4 regions of the Staphylococcus schleiferi genome follow, and region 2 is predicted to be linked to each of the others. Evidence: predicted binding sites of a transcription regulator. Region 2 holds the regulator's gene; each other region holds the start of a gene.
The links. Region 2 encodes Rex, which represses fermentation and respiration genes when NADH is low (regulators of the CRP and FNR family bind a similar motif). Its sites were predicted from a motif close to TTGTGAAATATTTCACAA; they were not measured.
Positions count from the first base shown of each region.

Region 1: adhE (bifunctional acetaldehyde-CoA/alcohol dehydrogenase) is a predicted target of Rex. The motif match lies at 1,315-1,332, and genes of this name have one in related genera.
Region 3: qoxA (cytochrome aa3 quinol oxidase subunit II) is a predicted target of Rex. The motif match lies at 606-623, and genes of this name have one in related genera.
Region 4: arcA (arginine deiminase) is a predicted target of Rex. The motif match lies at 1,292-1,309, and genes of this name have one in related genera.

Region 1 covers NZ_CP094712.1:196,321-198,535, forward strand. Annotated here, with positions in the region: gene adhE (bifunctional acetaldehyde-CoA/alcohol dehydrogenase) at 1-1,294, opposite strand, end outside; gene MUA40_RS00830 (anion permease) at 1,580-2,215, shown strand, end outside.
Region 2 covers NZ_CP094712.1:877,086-879,300, forward strand. Annotated here, with positions in the region: gene MUA40_RS03945 (ABC-F family ATP-binding cassette domain-containing protein) at 1-749, opposite strand, end outside; gene MUA40_RS03950 (redox-sensing transcriptional repressor Rex) at 902-1,540, shown strand; gene MUA40_RS03955 (YeeE/YedE family protein) at 1,836-2,215, shown strand, end outside.
Region 3 covers NZ_CP094712.1:1,810,187-1,812,401, forward strand. Annotated here, with positions in the region: gene MUA40_RS08465 (DUF5011 domain-containing protein) at 1-324, shown strand, start outside; gene qoxA (cytochrome aa3 quinol oxidase subunit II) at 847-1,947, shown strand; gene qoxB (cytochrome aa3 quinol oxidase subunit I) at 1,950-2,215, shown strand, end outside.
Region 4 covers NZ_CP094712.1:161,207-163,421, forward strand. Annotated here, with positions in the region: gene arcA (arginine deiminase) at 1-1,234, opposite strand, end outside; gene MUA40_RS00675 (arginine repressor) at 1,660-2,139, shown strand.

The DNA of each region.
Region 1 (2,215 bases), 680 kb from region 2:
CATATGAACCACAGCCTAAAGTTAAAGAAGGAATTAATTCATTATACATATCACCAATACCTCCAGCAGATGATGGTGTATTTACAAGAATACGACAAGCTTTCATTCTAAGACCAAATTTTTCTTGGAGTTGTTCATCTTCAGTATGAATTACAGCTGTATGACCTAAGCCACCTAAATGTAGCATCGCTTCACATAAATCAAAAGCGTGCTCTGTTGAAGTTGCTTTGACCATCGCAAGGACAGGTGAGAGTTTTTCTTTTGATAAAGGATAGTCTTCACCGACACCTTTTAGTTCAGCGATTAACATTTTTGTGCCTTCTGGTACTTTAATTCCGGCCATTTCAGCAATTTTTACAGCTGGACGTCCTACGATGTCAGGGCGTACTGCAGAGCGGTCTTCCTTCATCACAGCTGCTTCTAATTTTTTGAGCTCATTATTTTTCACAAAATAACATTGATGTGCTTCGAATTCTTTTTTAACTTCTTGATAGATGTCTTTATCTACTATTGCAGCTTGTTCTGATGCACAAATCATCCCATTATCAAAAGTTTTAGAACCGATGATATCGTTGACAACACGTTTAATTTTAGCAGATTTTTCAACATAAGCAGGGACGTTACCCGGTCCAACACCTAAAGCAGGTTTACCTGTTGAGTAAGCAGATTTAACCATTCCTGAACCACCTGTTGCTAATACTAATGCGATGCTTTCATGGTTCATTAATTGTTTTGTCGCTTCAACTGATGGATGTTCAATCCATTGAATACAATGTTCTGGTGCGCCGGCACGGATGGCTGCTTCTAAAACAACTTGAGCTGCTGCTTTTGAAGATTGTTGTGCACTTGGGTGGAAAGCGAAGATGATTGGGTTACCTGTTTTAATCGCTATGATTGCTTTGAAGATAGTTGTTGATGTTGGGTTTGTTGTTGGTGTTACCCCACAAATGATGCCGACAGGTTCAGCGACATATGTTAAACCTCTTTGGTCATCTTGATCAATGATACCGACAGTTTGATCATCTTTAATGGAGTTCCAAATATACTCAGATGCATAGAGGTTTTTAATGGCTTTGTCTTCGTATACACCACGTCCTGTTTCTTCACAAGCATGGCGAGCAAGTGCCATATGTTGATCCACCGCAGCCATACTCATTTCATGAACGATGTGATCAATTTCAGCTTGTGATTTTTTTGAGAGTCCTTCAAGGGCAGCTTGGCCGTTTTGAGCGAGCAAATGAATCATTTCAAAAACTTCTGTTTCTTGTTTCTGTTCTTTTACTACTGTAGTCATATTGAATACCTCCCACTATATTGTGAATAATTTCACAATCATTATAGTATACTCTTATAAAAAGGTAAAGGTTTTTCATGTGAAGAAAATAAATTTTTAATAGAAAATAAGTGAATTATTATTATAATATGCATAGAAAAACGTTAGCATATAAGCATTTTTATTCTTAATTTTAAATTTGTTAAAAAACTGTGAATATTTTAAGAGTTTCGATTTATTTATGAGAACGGGCTATGTTACTATTGGTTTATAGTAATCATTTAAAAAAATAAAAGGAAGATGGTTATGGAAAGCAATGTGAAGTATCATAAATTTATTATTCCGATTGTGGTAGGTTTGTTAATTTGGGCATTGACGCCTTTCAAGCCTGACGCAGTGGATCCTCAAGCATGGTATATGTTTGCGATTTTCGTAGCAACGATTATTGCTTGTATTACGCAGCCGATGCCGATTGGCGCTGTTTCAATTATCGGTTTTACACTGATGGTCGCTTGTGGCATTGTTGATATGAAAACGGCTGTGCAAGGGTTTGGTAACAATAGCATTTGGTTGATTGCGATCGCGTTTTTTATTTCAAGAGGTTTTGTGAAAACAGGGCTAGGACAACGGATCGCATTACATTTTGTTAAAATATTTGGTAAGAAAACCCTCGGCTTAGCTTATTCGTTAGTCGGTGTGGATTTGATTTTGGCACCTGCAACACCTAGTAATACTGCACGTGCAGGGGGAATTATGTACCCTATCATTAAATCCTTATCGGAATCATTTGGTTCGTCACCAAAAGATCATACGGAACGTAAAATGGGGGCTTTTCTTATTTTTACAGAGTTCCAAGGTAATTTGATTACAGCAGCAATGTTTTTAACAGCTATGGCGGGTAACCCATTAGCACAAAATCTTGCAGAGAGTACAGCTAAAGTA
Region 2 (2,215 bases):
TTAGCGTAATTGCCGACATAATGTTTAACTTCTCCCAATGAAACATCGTAAACTTGAGTCACGATTTTATCTAAAAAGAATCGGTCGTGCGAAATAATAACGATAGCGCCTTTGAAATATTTTAAATAATCTTCTAGCCATTCTGTTGTGGCCATATCTAAATGGTTCGTCGGTTCATCTAAAAGAAGCAGATCAGGTTCGCTTAATAACATTTGTGCTAATGATAGGCGTGTTTTTTGTCCCCCACTAAAATCATTAATCGGACGATGATAATCTGCTTCACTAAAATCTAGTCCATTTAAAACAGTTTTAATTTTACTTTCATATTGATAACCTTCAAGCTGTTCAAATTCATTTGAGAGCTTTTCGTATTGATCAATATGCGTTTTATATTCTACTGACTCATACATATCCGCATGAGTTGCAAGCCAATCGGTTTCATCTTTCATACGCTCTGAGATGGATTGAACATGCGCAAACGGTTTGGCCATTTCTTCGAAGACTGTATTTTGGGTATTTAATGTCATTTGTTGTGTCAAATAGCCTAATTTCAAGCCTTTGATTTTAGAGATATGGCCTGAATCATAGTTTTCAACACCAGCGATGATTTTCATCAATGTTGATTTACCCGCACCGTTACGTCCTACAATGCCAATTCGTTCGCCGGTTTTTACTTCAAAGTTGACGTCTTCAAAAATCTCTTCACCATCAAACGATTTGGTGACGTGACTTAATTGCATTAAAATCATATGGCATGCTCCTTTCATTCTTAATTATTGTACAATAAACCCTATATGTATCAAGTACTTAATGTTTTCATAACCATAAAATTAAGTTATAATTATTATCACATACTATGTATATGAGTGCACGCATAAGAAAGACTACGGAGGACTTTAAAATGGGAAAAGAAAGCAATAAAATTCCTAGAGCGACCTTAAAACGTCTCCCTTTATATTACCGATTTGTCAATATTTTAAAGGCTAAAGGTGAAGATCGTGTGAATTCAAAAGCGATAAGTGAAGGCTTAAATATAGATTCTGCAACAATTCGCCGAGATTTTTCATATTTTGGAGAGCTTGGGAAAAAAGGTTATGGTTACAATATTGATAGTCTATTGGAATTCTTCAAATCTGAGTTAAGTGATTCTGATGAAATCAAAATAGGCATTGTTGGCGTAGGGAATTTAGGTAAGGCATTAATCACTTATAACTTTTCAATTCACGATGATATGACCATTACTGAAGCCTTTGATATCAGTGAGGAAATCATTGGTACGCAAGTGGGTGATGTGACGGTAAAATCAATGGACGAGATAAAAAGTACCGTTGAAACTGAAGCGTTAGAAGTCATTATTATTGCTACACCAGGAAGGGTGGCACAAGAAGTGGCCGATGCACTTGTAGATGCAGGTGTGAAAGGAATACTTAATTTTACACCGAAACGTGTGCACGTACCTCAATCTGTACAAGTACATCAAATTGATTTAGGTGTGGAATTACAATCATTATTATTCTTTATGAAAAATTATAATGATTAACCTTTTATGATAATTATCCATACATACAAAAAGATTTGTTTGGATGAACAGCAAATTAAAACATAGCGCTTTGAAGAGAGTATAAATGTCTAATGATGATATTAGATTTTTATACTCTTTTTTTAGTGAGAATAGGACAGGTCTTGGAGCATGGATGTCTAAAAATACAAATGTAATCAAATGAACTTGAGAAAAAGATATATATTTTTATATTTATTTTAGAAATGCACTTGAAAAGTAAGATCTTATTTTCTATAATACCTATAATATTAATCGGATATAGGAGGTAGGAATATTGATCTGGACTGTGATAAGTGGATTGATTGTGGGAAGTTTACTCGGTTTTGTCATGCAACGTACGCGTTTTTGTTTAACGGGTGGCTTTAGAGATATGTACGTTCAAAAAAATAATAAGATGTTTTATGCGTTGCTTATTGCGATTAGCATCCAAGCTATTGGCTTATATGTATTAACTTCATTGGGTGTTATCACGATAGATAATGGTACATTTCCAGTCGTAGGCACGATTGTTGGATCATTTATTTTTGGTATTGGGATTGTTCTTGCAGGCGGTTGTGCCACTGGGACATGGTACCGTGCGGGGGAAGGTTTAATTGGTAGTTGGATAGCACTTTTCATGTATGCTCTATTTGCAGCAATCTCAAAATATGGTGT
Region 3 (2,215 bases), 930 kb from region 2:
CTACTTCAATCATTATCAGCTATCGGTGTATCAGCAACACTTGTCACACCACATCTTAATGCAGAGGCTACAACAAACACGATTCCCTCTTTTAAAGGTATAAAAGACTCGGTCATTCAAGTGGGCGAAAAATACAACCCCCTTGAAGGTGTGACCGCTTTTGATAAAGAAGACGGCGACTTAACTGATAAAATTAAAGTGAATGGTCATATCGATACATCTAAACAAGGTACATACGAACTTCAATACCAAGTTGCCGATTCAGACGGTGCGATTGAAACTTCTTCAAGAGTGATTAAAGTTGTAGATGCACCCTTAAAATAACATTTGTATCATTAGTTCCGACCAACCAAAGGAAGCATCAACACTTTTTCCTAATGCAAAATTTATTATGCACTAAAAATAATATTGATGTGCTATGCCATTCCCATAAAGAAGAGAGAGATAAAATAGACACATAAAAACTGTGTTTATAAATCTTTCTCTTTTTTTCATATCAACTACTTCGTATTTTAAACTTTTTTTCACAAATTTTAATTAGCACTTTCCCTACATCTATTCTTCAAATCCCCTTTTTTAAATCCAAAAAAAATAGCTCGAAAAGTTTGTGAAAAAATAAACATTACCTTTTTCTTAATTAAATCTTAATTAAATAAGTAGAAATAGAGACTTTTCACAAAATGTACACATAATTTTAATAATGCCCTGAAGCCCTATCATGCCTTGAATATCAAGGCTTTCATGTTTTTTCATTTATTATTTTTTCAAAATGGCACTTGTAAATATCATATATTATTTTAAAATTAGTATAAGCCCTACAATTGTAGTATTAGGAGGTCAAAAAAAGTGTCAAAATTTAAGTCTTTGCTTCTAGCTTTCGGAACATTGTTTTTGCTTGCGGGCTGTTCTGATGTAGAAGTTCTAAACGCAAAAGGGCCAATGGCCAGCGACCAAAGGTTTTTGATTATTTATTCAATCATCTTTATGGTTGCCATTGTAGCTGTGGTACTTATCCTATTCGCGATATTTACGTTTAAGTATCGTTACAAAAACACAAGCGAATCAGGAAAAATGCACCACAACGTTATTCTTGAGACAGTATGGTTCATCATCCCTGTGATCATTTTAATTGCATTAATGATTCCAACTGTTAGAGCCTTATATGAATATGAGGAGCCACCTAAAGCTGAAGATGACCCAATTGTCATTTATGCAGTGAGTGGTGGATACAAATGGTTCTTTGCTTATCCGGATGAAAAAATTGAAACGGTTAACCACATTAAAATTCCTACTAACCGACCAATTACTTTCAAACTTCAAGCAATGGACACAATGACAAGTTTCTGGGTTCCTCAATTAGGTGGTCAAAAATATGCTATGACTGCCATGACAATGGAGTGGACTTACCAAGCTCACGAAGAAGGTACATATCGTGGACGTAACTCAAACTTTAACGGTGAAGGCTTCTCTCGTCACACATTTAACGTAGAAGCTGTCAGTCAAAGTGAATATGACAAATGGGTAAAAGAAGCGCAATCTGAGAAAAAAATTGATCAAGATACGTTTGATAAACAACTTTTACCTACCACTAAAAATAAAGAACTTACTTTTAGTGGCACACATATGGCATTTGTGGATCCTGCTGCTGATCCAGAATACATTTTCTATGCTTATAAACGATTCAACTACGTACCAAAAGATCCAAACTTCTATGATGATACAAAAGGCGTACTAAGTGAACCGAATAAGCCAGCACGTAAACCACAAATTACAAATGCGAACTACGAACGACATGGTATGAAAGCTGCCATTCTGAAAAACGACGAGCCATATAATCGTGCATTCATGAAAAATGAAAAGCATACTATGGACGAAATGGAATCAATGCATGAAGGTGCCAAAGATGCTGAGGCACATAAAGATCATAAAAGTGGAGGTGGACATTAATGTTGAACTTTCCGTGGAATGAGCTTTTAGTAAACGGTAACTGGATGATTACATTGGCTCAAATTGCAGCACCATTCCTTGTTATTGGTGTTGTTGCTGCCATTACTTACTTTAAGCTCTGGGGATATTTATATAAGGAATGGTTCATGTCAGTCGACCACAAAAAGATTGGTTTAATGTACTTAATCTGTGCTGTTTTAATGTTTGTACGTGGTGGTATTGATGCAATCCTATTACGTATTCAATTAACAGTACCAGATAACCCATT
Region 4 (2,215 bases), 720 kb from region 2:
AAATGTCTTCTCTAAATAAAGGTTGGCTCATACATCTAGGGCCGCCACGACCACGTACAAGTTCACTACCTGTGATTTCAATGACTTTGACCCCTTTATCTCTTAACAATTGGTTTGAAACGTAGTTACGATCATAAGTGACCACTACGCCAGGACGAATTGTCAACGTATTTGAACCGTCATTCCACTGTTCGCGTGCGCCGTCGATTACGTCACCGTTACCCGTAGGAATAAATTCAATGTTATCGACATGTAAAGCGTCTTCTAATGTTGCTTTAAGTTGGCTTGAATGAGAGATTTTAATATCATGTGTCGCTTCATCTTTTTCGATTGTAAAGATATTCATATGATTTTCTTCTTTGAAAATCGCCGCATGCATTGTAAATTTGTCGTAGTCTATCATTGTAAAGACAGTATCTAAATGCATGAAACTACGGCTGTTTGGTATTTCAATTGCCAATACTTTTGTAAAAGTCGATTGATCATCGAATAAAATTTGGCGTGCCAAACGTTCGATAGCTTGTGCCGAAGTCCGTTCTGAAATACCGATCGCTAACACTTCTTTTGAAAGGATTAATTCGTCGCCACCTTCGATATTGAATGGTGAATTTCGATCCAACCAAACAGGAACGTCCGCATCTTTGAAACGTGGATGATGTTTAAGAATATAGGTCATAAAAATAGATTCTCTACGACGTGCTCTCCAATACATTCGATTGATTGTCATACCGCGTCCAATAGAAGCTTGAGGGTCTCTTGTGAAATAAAGGTTTGGCATAGGGTCTAAATAGAATGGGTATCTATCATCCATGTATTCAACAAGGTGATTGGTTTCGAGTTGAATTTCTTCTTTACGCACACCCGCCATAATTTTATCTACAAGGTCTTGGTCGCTTAATGTTTCAAAGAGTGTTTTAATTTCTTTTTCATGGCCGAGAACTGTTTTTTGAGATTCAGCCAAAATATCATCAATAAACTGTTCGCGTACGGCTTTATCCGCAATGGCTTCGGCGGCTAATTTTTCGAGGTAAACAACTTCAACCCCTTCATCTCTTAAAACTTGCGCAAATTTATCGTGCTCTTCTTGCGCGACTTTCAAATAAGGAATATCGTCAAATAATAAGCCGCTGAGATGATCAGGTACAAGATTTTCTAATTCTTTGCCTGGTCGTTTGAGTAAAACGGTTTTTAATCTGCCAATTTCACTATTCACTTGGATTGGTCCTTTTTCCATTGTTATTCCTCCTTTGCTTGATTACATCCAAAGTATAAAACGCTTTCAGTTATCCAGTTGTGAATGTTTTCTCAATATAAATGTCTAAAACCTCATACAAATGATTTATTCAATACACAATAATGATAACTTATGCATACTTTACCCTTTTAACATGCGTATTTATGAATAATAAGTTAATATTAAATTAAGAGATATGTATAATATTATTCTTTATTCAAAAATGTGTATGTATAATCATCAATCTTTTGAAAAGAGATGTTTATTGATTTTTTGTAAGAAGATGAAGCCACTTAAATGTTTGACAGCGAGTGAGGGTTCATGTGAGATGTCAGAAACTTCACATTTACTAATGAGATGTTTTGTTATGGTAGAGATACACAGTTATTTGTCAGCGGGATTATGAGGCAAAGGAGTTTAAATGCATGAAAAAAAGAAAAAGATTAGACTTAGTATCTATGATTGTAAAAGAGCATAACATTCATTCAAAAGCAGAAATTGTGGATTATATAGAACAACATTTTGGGATAAGGTATAGTGTAGCGACAATTAGTAGAGATTTAAATGAATTGAAGATTTATAAAATGCCATCCGCGCATCAAGAGCGATGTTATCAAAAGTATAATGAAAATGCGCAAAAAGATGCCAAAGCGAAATTGATTAACTTTTATAAAGATGAGATTGCCTCTGTCGTGATTAAAGACACGTACTTAATTATTAAAACAGCACCGGGTTTTGCGCAGAGCATTAATTACTATATTGATCAAATGGAGTTAAATGAGGTGCTTGGAACAGTTGGGGGTAATGATACGATTTTAGTTCTTACGGCGTCAGCTGAGCTTTCAAAATTTGTCCATTATAAGCTTTTTAATCAAACTTACCAAGATGCGAATTTAACGCATTAATCCGTCGATATGACGAGAAACGAATCGCGCCACGGCAGTCACGTGCCCCATGATTATTCAATGAAATGGGGCACAC